DNA from 2 places in the Guptibacillus sedimenti genome. Region 2 is predicted to be linked to the other one. Evidence: predicted binding sites of a transcription regulator. Region 2 holds the regulator's gene; the other holds the start of a gene.
What was found. The regulator LexA, encoded in region 2, represses DNA repair genes until DNA is damaged. The targets are predictions, from matches to a motif close to CGAACATATGTTCG.
Positions count from the first base shown of each region.

Region 1: PQ578_RS19830 (YolD-like family protein) is a predicted target of LexA. The motif match lies at 3,152-3,165, and genes of this name have one in related genera.

Region 1 covers NZ_JAQQWV010000007.1:80,598-86,416, forward strand. Annotated here, with positions in the region: gene PQ578_RS19810 (sugar ABC transporter ATP-binding protein) at 1-428, opposite strand, end outside; gene PQ578_RS19815 (LacI family DNA-binding transcriptional regulator) at 469-1,476, opposite strand; gene PQ578_RS19820 (TRAP transporter large permease subunit) at 1,757-1,987, opposite strand; gene PQ578_RS19825 (hypothetical protein) at 2,153-2,767, shown strand; gene PQ578_RS19830 (YolD-like family protein) at 2,873-3,112, opposite strand; gene PQ578_RS19835 (hypothetical protein) at 3,427-3,795, shown strand; gene PQ578_RS19840 (hypothetical protein) at 3,985-4,149, shown strand; gene PQ578_RS19845 (ankyrin repeat domain-containing protein) at 4,159-5,415, shown strand.
Region 2 covers NZ_JAQQWV010000002.1:1,125,296-1,131,114, forward strand. Annotated here, with positions in the region: gene PQ578_RS14140 (dihydroorotate dehydrogenase) at 1-1,248, shown strand, start outside; gene PQ578_RS14145 (VOC family protein) at 1,469-1,873, shown strand; gene PQ578_RS14150 (ferritin) at 2,114-2,605, opposite strand; gene lexA (transcriptional repressor LexA) at 2,728-3,348, opposite strand; gene yneA (cell division suppressor protein YneA) at 3,503-3,823, shown strand; gene PQ578_RS14165 (YneB family resolvase-like protein) at 3,827-4,477, shown strand; gene PQ578_RS14170 (DUF896 domain-containing protein) at 4,544-4,780, shown strand; gene PQ578_RS14175 (HesB/YadR/YfhF family protein) at 4,902-5,186, shown strand; gene sirA (sporulation inhibitor of replication protein SirA) at 5,346-5,789, shown strand.

The sequences.
Region 1 (5,819 bases), on a different contig from region 2:
ATCTGTTGCTCCGCCACTCCTAGATCCTTGACCAACGTTTTAGGAGATATGGCTAGTTGCAATTCTTCCAAGATTTTTTCTGCATCCTCATACAACTTCTTCCGATTAACCATGCTCGTAAAACGTCTTGGAGCCCTACCTAAGAAGATGTTCTCAGCGACTGATAAATGGGGTATAAGATTGAACTCCTGAAAAATAATACCGACGCCATGTTTTTGAGCGTCTTTTGTATTTTTTATTTCAACCTCCTCACCGTTTAAATAGATGGCACCTCCATCGGGCTGATGAACGCCTGATAACACTTTCATTAAAGTGGATTTTCCAGCTCCATTTTCGCCTAAAAGAATATGAACTTCTCCTGCTTTTACCTCAAGCTCTACATCGTCGAGCGCTTTGACCCCGGGGAACTCTTTATGAATGTTTTTCATTTCTAATAAAACACTCAATTAATTCACTACCTTCCGCATTTTAATTGAACACGCTATTGTCTGTTACCAATTTCGGTTTAAACACCTTATTAATAGGGCCGGTTTTATTATCTAGCCGTTCTAATAGAATGTTACCGACCGACTCCCCCATTTCATATGGTTCATGGACCACTGATATAATTCCAGAGGATTTTAACAACTGAAACGCTTCAGTCTCGCCATAAGAAGCAACTACAATATCATCTGGAACAGTGTATCCTCTCTTGGTTAATTCTAGGAGTACACCGAAAGTCATAATATTATTAAACGAGAGAATTGCTTCCGGGACCTTGGAAAAGTTCAGAAAGTAATCCACCGCCATACTCCCTCCCTCTTGTGTAAAGGACCCGTTGTATACATACTTTGAATCTTCTTCAATTCCGTGATCTTTTAGAGCTGCTTTGAATCCTTCATAACGCTCTTTGCCAGTACTCACATTCAACAGGCCGTTTACAAGACCAATGGAACGATGTCCTTGATCTAAAAGGTAGGAAGTCAATTCATAAGTGCTTTGAAAATTATTTTCTGTCACCGAATCTAATCGTAGGCCATCCATATCAAATGTTCTGTCTACTAATATGATAGGGACACCAGCCTTATTGATCTTGCTCACTCGATCTTGAGTGTCGCCTGCAGTAGCTAATACTATCGCGTCTACTCTTTGTTCAAATAACAGCTGTAATAACTTGTCTTCTTTTTTTGAACTTTCATTACTGCTGCAAAAGATCAAGTTGTATCCTTTTTCTTGGACGATATCCTCGATTCCCTTTGATATTTTCATGTAATAAGGGTTAGAAATATCAGGTATTATCACTCCAATCGTATTTGTCTTATCTTGTTTTAAGCTCCTAGCAATGGCATTTGGTTCATAGTTTAATTTTTTTACTGCTAGAAAAACACGTTGTTTGATGTCATCGCTTACAAAACCTCTATTGTTTATTACTCGAGAAACGGTAGCCGTAGAAACATTAGCTTCCAATGCTACATCTTTAATCGTGTGTTTTGCCATTATTATCACCTATGCCTTTATTGTTTGAAGACGATCGTTTCCAAGTAATCGTTTACATGGAAACTTAAAAATTGTTGATATAACTCAAGTAATCGTTTACATGTAAAATAATAATATAGAATAAAATCGTTTTCAACCACTTTTTTAAAATTTCTGAAATTAATTATTGTTTCACCTATTTTTATATCGTTTTAAATAGGAGGAGATGAGATAAGAGGAATATGAGAGGTAGACAAACCACAGGAACTAACTTTGAAAGAGGCTTTTATTTGAAGGAATGTCAGATCTGAGAAACATGAGCTTTTACTCGTACATCAGCTATAGAAGATACGATGAACTGGCCCGTCCCTACCGGAGGCGTTAGCAAACCAATTGTTAAGTTGATACAAATGATTACGCCAAGATGAATCGCATCGATTTCAAATGCTGTTAAAAGGGGCATAAACGCCGGAACTAGAATAATTAATCCCGTAATTGTTACTTCTTTTAAATACTTACTTTTTGCTAACACAAATATTTTTAATTGTTTGTGTTTTTTTGTGCAGATAACTATTTGATGTGTATAGGTAAAAATGAAGGAGAAATATTACTCCTTATTTAGAAAATAACCGTGTACAAAACTTTCGTTTGAATCTAATACGGTATATAACAAATAAAAACTACTGGAGGAATTGAAATGAACAGAAAAATTATGAACATCAAGGTTGAAAAGGCCACAAAACCAAGAAGACGTATGGTCCATAACTTATTAATCAATAGCATTGGATCGACCTTTGACATAGCAAAAAGGGAATGGATATGTGTGACACCGATTAGAAAAGAAGACGATGGGTTCGTTGATCATTGTGAACTTTGTGGTGCAAGAAACTATGAGCAAAACATCCTAATAATGAATGAAAATAACAATAACCAGTTAAAGGTTGGGATTGATTGCGCATCCCGTTTTCTTTTATTAAACGGATGTGAAAACCAGAAAGATTCAAGGCTGTTAATTCAGCATGTTGTCGCAGAATCTGATTTAGAGAATGAGTTGATAACGTTATTCAAAATCCTTAGAAATGCTCCAAAACTTTCAACAAAAGAGGTTAATAAATTTAGAAATAATCTAATTGAATATCTAACACTTAAAGGGCAAGTAAGGAAGCTGTATACAAGAGAAGAAATAGAAATTATTCTTGAAACGGTCCTTAATGTGCCGGATATTACAAACTACGATATAAAATTATTAATTTGCATTTTAGAAAAAAAAGTAAGGTTTACTCTAGAAGAATCGTATAGAACTCCTCTATAAAGCTTCCATTTCATCTCTCTCAAGCACAACCCTCGCCTTTATTGACGAGGGTTGTTCACTTTTAGGTTATTTTTCCTTATCACTAACACTAAGAGTGAAGCAGTATTAATCCTTGATAAGCTTTAAGGAAACAATACTAGCTAGTGGGATGTAGTGCACACAATAATTGCGGTCAATGACTCTAATATGATGAGTAGAGCAATCCAAATAATGAATGTCCCCTTGAATACTGGAGATTTTATTTTCAATTTCATATGTAATACCTACCTCCGTAGCAAATTCCATTGCTGTATAAACCTCAGCAAGCACTTCCGGTTGAAAGGTCCAATTCACTTTTATACTCATCGCTATCCCGTCCTCTACTTATCTTACCTTTATCATATACGAATGTATGTTCTGTTATCAATGGTAAAAAAATCAATTATAAGTTATATACTCTTTTGATCCTTTCCTTTTAAACCGAACCATGCTAGACTAACAAACCAAATAAAAGTTGGAGGAGATGACCGCCTCGGTTTTAGATTGTTTAAATGTATTGATAAATGCCGGCTTACTTTTGGTTGCAGTACTAACTTATTATTTAAAACGAAAGGAATAGTTTTGAAGAGAAGGACTTTTTCATTGAATAGCTAATTATAAAGTAGCTAGGAGGTGAAAAATTGCTGACTTCATCCGAAAAGAATAGAATGATGCAAGCGTACATGCTGCTATACGAGGTTGAAAATTATGTTCGATTAACAATCGAACAAGCAATGAAAGCTACTTATGGTACTAAGTGGTTCACGAAAGCCCCAAAATTATACAATATGCCTTCTCCCCCTAAGTCTTTTCTTGAGCTCACTTTTTTCCAATATGAAGTATATTATCTTCGAAGTTACCCAGTATTCAATTTCACTTCTCAATTGTCTCATCATTTAGGTATGCTCTATCCTCTTCGCAATAAGGTTGCCCATCATCGATATTTATCCCTATACGAGTTTAATCAACTTAAGAAAAGTAGTTATTATGTATTGCGAGAACTAGTCTAAAGATCTTCTTTTTTCTCTGTTTGAGATAATAATTCAAAAAACATAGAGTATCTGATCTTCTGAGTGTTCAGAAGTTGAGCTACTCTTGATTTAAGTTAAATAACACTTCTATTTCCATCCTCCTGTAAAACTGTAGATAATATTCCGATATTCATACTGTAAATCATAAATTTAGTAAGGAGGATGTTAATGAGACAGACTGAGGTAACAGTTTCAAAGACTAATGAGCATGAATGGACTGAGAAGCGCTGCCCCCATTGTGATGCACTACTTTTTGAAAAAAGATTGGATATCTATGCGTTGCGATCGATTCGTATTAAATGCAGGTTATGTAAAGAAGTTATGGTGTTATGAAGAGATTAGATGAAGAAAAATAAAGAAGAATGGCAGCAACAGCTGATTTTATCTTTGAAAAAAAAGATGGATGCTAGCATTATCCAAGCTTTGTCTTTTGGTGCTGATCCACATCTTAATATGCCAAATGGGGAAAAGATTATTAATTATGTGTTTCGGCTATCGAGTGAATATATCGTGAATCACTTTATAATGGAAGGTCTACATAATAAATACGGGAAATCATTTCAACAAAAATTTTTATTTATCTCGAGTTCAAGAGGTTTTCTCTATGTGGTTGAACATCTCATTAAAGAGCAAGATTTTCATCAAGTAGAGCTTGATCATGCATATCTATTAGCTGTTGAGTCAGGCGATCTGCTAACCGTTGACTTTTTGATACGAAGTGGAGCTAATATTAACGCTGTCGATGGAATAAATCAGAATGCTATTTTAAAGGCTTGCCGGCATCAGGATACAGATATGGTCTTATACCTAGAAAAGTGTGGATGTGACCTTTACCACAAGGATAAAGACGGAGATAGTGCGTTGCATTTGTCTTGTCATAATTGTATAGATGTAAAGCTAATTCATTATCTTCTTTCAAGAAATCTTGATGTAAATGCACATAACAATTATGGATTCACTCCTTTATTGGATGCTATTTGTAGTATAGAGCTGAATTTTGAAAGTGATTTTTTAACTGCAGCTAGGTTGTTACTTAAAAACGGAGCTGATCCCCACGTTATCTGTGATGATGGTAACCATTCGTTGTTGTTTGCTTGCATGTTTTTCGGTTCTACAGATGCAATCGATCCCCATATAGAACTCGTTAAGCTTCTACTAAATGAAAAAGTAGATCCTCTTCACCGAAATAATGCTGGAGCCGATTGTTTTGAGATGGAAATAGGTTTTTATTCAAAGTATGCAGAGTGTCTTTTAAAAGAAGCTATTAGTACTTCCCCTATTCAAGTACCAAATTATGAAATAAACAATAGCTATACTAACTCTAGCGAAGTAAAAGGTTTTAATGAAGACTCTTTTCTAAGTCGAAATGGATACAGTACTAAATTAAAACATGAGGAAAGGTGGAGCATCTTAAAGGAGAAAATTCTTACTCAAATTCCTGCTCAAAAAGTAGTTAATTTTATGAGTTATCGCATAAGACTTTGCAATCAGCCTAAAAGCAGAGCTATTAAATATGCTGATGCGATTTACACCTATAAATATGACATTGAGCGTATTCGGAATTACTGTGAGAGAAATCCTGGAAAGTGTGAAGATTAGAATTGGATTTTGATTTTGTATAAATACATGCTTCGTGAAACAAATTTCATTTCACTCAGTACTAGCTTGAAAAAAATAATCTTTAGCAAACTGCTTTTATTTTGCTTCACTAACACTCAGGTATTTTTTCCTGAGTGTTTTTGTGTTCGAAGATTATATTTTTTCCTACTCATCTAGCATCTTTTACTGAAATCATGGAGATCGATCTGTTTTTCCGAGATAGTGAAACTAGCTTTTTTGCGTCCTTTTTTGAAATCCCTTGTTTTTTTGCATTGTTTTTTCTGGCCATTACTCCCACACTCCCTGTGAGTTTATTATTCGTTATCAGGAGTATCGCCAGGCCCTCTCCTTTTTATACGTTCTAACCTCTCCTCCTCTCTCATATCTATGACTATATGATTTTT
Region 2 (5,819 bases):
AAAAGCATATATGTTCGCGTGCCAAATAATCAAATTGAAAAGGCTGACTTGCATTCTATTTTTCCATACATAACGGGTGTCGTGATTGATGAAGTGCAAGGTTTGGATACGTTGGCAAACCTTGCGATACATAAGGAAGCGATTGGCTATTGTCAAAATGAATATCCTTCATTAAAACTTGTGACCGTGGGTGGAGTGAAAGAGCCAGAGGATGCTGTACAGCTATTAAATCATGGTGCTGATTTGTTGTTCCTATCGGGTGAATATGTCGAAGTTGGGCCAGGCTTGCCTAAGAGAATTTATGAAGCGATCAACGATGAGAGCGCATTTCAAGAAGAACGTAGTGGGTGGAAAGACTACTTCTTGTTTGGATTATTCATCATGATTGGTGGCTTGATTGCTTTAGTGTTAAGTCTGACTTCAATTGTTTTACCTTATGATGAAAGCTTCATGCAGCTAACTCGTGAGGAGCTTTTGCTCTTTAATGAACGACTCTTATGGTTTATGGCACATGACCGAATGACATTAGCTGGAACGATGATTTCTGGTGGCGTTGTTTATATGACGTTGTCTTATTACGGAGTTAAAAACGGTTTGTTGTGGACGAAGCAGGCGATTGATATTGCGGCAATTATCGGTTTTCTAGGTATCTTGCTTTTCATTGGCTATGGCTACTTCGATTGGTTACACTTACTATTTTGGATTGTGCTATTACCATTTTACTTGAGAGGATACGTGAAAACCAAAGGCATAAAGAGGACCCCGAAATCATGCAACCGACGGAATGACCTGGCATGGCGTAAAGGCATTATGGGGCAATTTTGTTTTGTTATGCTTGGTTTTTCATTTGTTCTTGGTGGAGTGATTATTGCTGGAATCGGTGTGACGGGGGTTTTTGTGCCAACGGATTTACAATACATCTGCATGCCAGCGGATCTGATTCAGTCATTCAATGATCGGTTGACCTCTGTCATCGCCCACGACCGTGCTGGGTTTGGAGGAGCGATGATCAGCGTTGGATTGTTAGTGCTAATGTCTGCTCTCTGGGGCTTCCAATCGGGGAATGCCTGGCTATGGTGGATGTTGCTTATAGGAGGTTTGCCTGCGTTTGGAGCAGGAATTTATGTACACATCATGATTGGCTACACGACTTTTATTCACTTGCTACCGGCCTACATCGCTCTTGCGCTATTTTTTGGAGGGTTGTACTTTTCAAAAAGTTATTTGATGGGGAAGTATTCATATTGAAGATTGTTTAACGGGTGCCTATTTTAATTAGAAGCTGAAGTTCACTTTAAGGTGCTTCGGCTTTTTTTAATGAATTATTTTCTTCTTTCATCCTAAAGTCGTAGAGAAATTCATTCATTTTACTAGCGCTATGACGCTGATGAAAGCTTAAAATATAAGTATGTCACAATTAGATTTTCGGAAGTATCGTGCTTATATATAGTAATTGGAGGGAACGACGATGAAGTTTCAAGATTTTAACGCAGTGCAAGTTCGAATAGCTAGGCCGACCGATCAATTTGATAAGATTATTCAGTTTTACGAACATGGATTAGGCTTGCAGCGAGTGGCTGAATTCACTGGACATGCAGGATATACGGGCGTGGTATATGGTTTACCTCACCTATGCTATCAAATAGAGTTCACGTCACATGAAGAAGGTAGCCCTTGCCCTGCTCCTACTGCTGATAACTTGATCATTTTCTATATTCCAAATGGAGAAGAGCTGAAAAGCGTAGCAGAAAGGCTTCACCAAATGGGGCACATGGAAGTAGAACCAGAAAATGTGTATTGGCAAGAGAAAGGGATAACGATTGAAGATCCTGATGGCTGGAGAGTTGTACTAATGAATACAGAAGGGATTTAAACTTAATAGATACGTAACTTTTATACTTGTAGTTGGAATTGGGTGTGGAATAATATGTTAAAATCAACGGTGAGGATAAAAAGGATCTTATTCGCATAGTGAGCTTACCCTCAATTATTATGAGCTTATTATCGAAAACCACCAATTTATTCAGAATTACAAATAACATAACAAAAATAAACAGACCTCACCTTCTAACCCATGAAGGTTGAGGTCTGTTGTAGGTTTTAGGTAGAAATCTTATCCTGGCTGCCTCTGACCAAGTTCTTGATCGATCAGTAAGAGTGCGGACGTGTTATCTCCTGCTAATTTCAGCCTTTCGACAATCGTAAGTGCCTGTGCTTCTTCGTCAATCTGTTCACGTAGGAAATCCTGAACGATGACGGCCGTTTGCGGATCAATTTTTTTGATGTAGTTATAAGCCTGACGGTAAGAATTCGTAACATACTGTTCGTGTTCTAAAACTTGCTGGAAGGTTTCGAGCGGCGTTCCAAAGTCCGTCGATTGTTCTGGGAGAGCACCTAATTCAACAACGCCATCTTTACCAGCTAAGTAATTAATCAGAGTAAGAAGATGCGTTCGTTCTTCATCAGATTGAATTCTTAACCAACTGGCCATTCCAGTATAATTCTTTCGATCCAAGTAAGCAGACATCGCTAAATATAGCGTGGTTGAAATGTGTTCAATTTGAATCAGCGTGTTTAAAAGTTCTTGAACTTCTTTTTGTACCATTACAATCACCTCATCATCTTCTTATCATCACAACTTATGAAGATGTGGATTGTCTCGTTACGATAAAAGAGTGACCTTCAAGTAGTAATCGATAATAAAAAAAAGAAGCGCAATTTGCGCTTCTAGTGGATCGAGCGGAAAACACCAACCACTTTACCAAGAATCGAAACAGAATCAAGAATGATTGGTTCCATCGATGAGTTTTCTGGCTGAAGTCGGAAGTAGTTGCTTTCTTTAAAGAAACGTTTTACCGTTGCTTCGCCATCGTCCGTCATCGCAACAACGATGTCTCCGTTATTTGCAGTTGGTTGCTGCTTCACGATAACCATATCACCGTTATAAATACCAGCTTCAATCATACTATCCCCTTCGATGACAAGAATGAATGTATGCTCTTCATCCTGAGCGAACTGCTCTGGAAGAGGGAAGTACTCTTCAACATTTTCAATCGCTGTGATCGGTTGACCAGCTGTTACTTTACCAATGACAGGAACATTAACCGTGTGCTGACGTGGGATGTCGATCGCTTCATCAAGGCCCAACACTTCAATGGCTCTTGGTTTGGTTGGGTCTCTTCTGATATAACCTTTTTTCTCGAGTCTTGCCAGGTGGCCATGGACAGTTGAGCTTGAAGCAAGTCCAACGGCTTCGCCGATTTCTCTAACAGACGGTGGATAACCTTTTTGTTTTACTTCGACTTTAATAAAGTCCAGAATGTCCTGCTGACGCTTTGATAGTTTCATATTTCTGGCACCTCGTTCCAATCTATCTATTTGTTACTAGTATACCAGAATTTTTGTTCGCATACAAACATAAGTTCGAAGTTACTAGTTGACACGAACAGGGGTTCTGATTATACTAAAAACAGAACAAATATTCGTATATGGGGTGATTGGGATGAGAAAGCAAGCTGGGGGCTTGTCTGGAATTGATTTTCTTGTCATTATATCTTTTGTAGCTGTGTTAATTATTGTGTTCGTATCTTTGCGAACAGCTGCAGCTGAGGAGTATGATCGGTATACAACGATTCAACTGGAGCACGGTGATACGGTATTAAAAATTGCTGATGAATATCGTTCCGCACATGAATTGTCTGATCAGAAATTTGTTAGCTGGGTTGAAGACGCTAATCGCATAGATGCTAATCGAATTACAGCAGGAGATACTCTCATCATCCCTGTTGAAGCGAACGCTACCGCACTTGGGGGTACAGATTAAAGAATGAACGCCGTTATTTATTGCCGAGTAAGCACAAAAAAAGAAGCGCAGGAGTCGTCTCTTGCAAGGCAAAAAGAAGAATTGCAACGATTTGCATCACAGTCAGGTTTTACCGTTCACCGAATGATTGAAGAAAAACACAGCGGGTATGACATTGATCGAGATGGCATACTCGAAGTACTGGATTTGTTAAAAGAAGGGCAAGTCGAAGCATTGCTCATTCAAGACGAAACAAGACTTGGACGAGGGAACGCTAAAATTGCTCTTCTTCATGCCGTTCACAAATACGGCGGAACCATTTATACGGTAAATCAAAATGGAGAACTTCAATTATCGGAAGCTGATTCAATGGTGCTTGAAATTGTAAGTATTGTCGAAGAATTTCAGCGAAAGCTTCACAACTTGAAAATCAAACGCGGTATGGATAAGGCGGTTAAAGAAGGCTATCGACCGCAGCGAAATTTAAGTCATCAAAATCACGGTGGAAGAGACCGTGTTGAAGTTCCGATCGAGGAAATTGTTAATCTTCGTAATCGCGGCTTAACGTTCCATGAGATTGCAGCAACGCTTAAAGGTTTTGGTCACCATGCATCAAAAGCCACGGTACATAGACGCTATAAGGAATATGTTGACGAACAGAGTGAGAAGCACTAAACTTGTCTATGGTAAAAAGATGCGTTAGCATAGAACGTACAAGTTGCAGTAAAGGAGCTTTTTTACATGCTTTCTCAAGATAAAATTCAACGAATTAACGAGCTATCTCGTAAATCAAAAGAGTCATCTTTAACAGATGCTGAGAAAAAAGAACAAAAAGATCTTCGTCAGGAATACCTGGCAAGCCTTCGTTCTTCTTTTAGTAACCAGCTTCACTCCATCAAAGTTGTGGATGAAGAAGGCACAGACGTAACGCCTCAAAAATTAAAAGAAAGCAAGAAAAATCGCGGCTTTCTTCAGTAAAAAATAGCCTAATTTTGCTAAATGCAAAATTAGGCTATTTTTATGGTTGCAATTTTTCAAATATTCGTTATACTGTACTATAACAAGATGTACTAATACAAAAACGGAGAGGGCGGATAAGATGTTTGTTGTAACTGATTCTGCAGCTGAGTTTTACAAAAATGAAATGGAACTTGGTCATGGTGATTGTCTAAGATTGTTTGTACGTTATGCAGGAAGTGGGGACAGCGGTGGTTTTTCCCTTGGAGTCATGTCTGACCGGCCTTCATATGATGATTATAAGCAAGAAATTGGAGGAGTTACTTACTTTGTTCGACCGGATGATCAGTGGTTTGTTGATCGAATGAAACTAGATTATGATGAAAGCAACGGTGGCGTTCTTTGTGACCTGCCGAGTATGGCATAGCAGTCAAGGACCTGTACTATAACATATATGTTATAGTACAGGTCCTTTTTAAATTCGACAAAACTAGTGATGTGATGCTCCAAGTATAGACAATCCTTTTAGAGAAGGTGCAGTATACTATTTTTTATATGATTTGTTCTCTGATAAGGGGGAAGTGGTATGAGGCATTATGAAATGTATTTTGTTAAACAACACATCGCCGCTCAATATGCTGGCAAAGAACATCTTTTGTATCACCTTTTCCTTGAAAGAAAGCGAGCGATCCAGGTGGATGAGAAAGACCTTCTCGATAAGCAGGTTTCCTTTATTACTGAGCCCATTGCAGAAGAGGAGCTAAACACTTATCTTGTCAGCGAACTAGGGGCGTTCCGGACGTACGAATACAAAAACGAAGGGCACCGGTTAAGTATAAATCAATCAAAAAGCGATGCTTCTTTGTTTGTGAGAAAAGAGAAAGTTAATGTCTATGCGACTGGTGGTACTGAAGTTGAAACAGTCTTTTTTGAGGTGATTCGAAAATTAACTCCTTCTTTCTTCGCGATTGACTTCCAATCAGGTCGATATGGATGGCTTAACCCGATTAAACAGCAGAAACTAGTTTGAACAAACTCCTACTATTTTAGTAGACGTTAT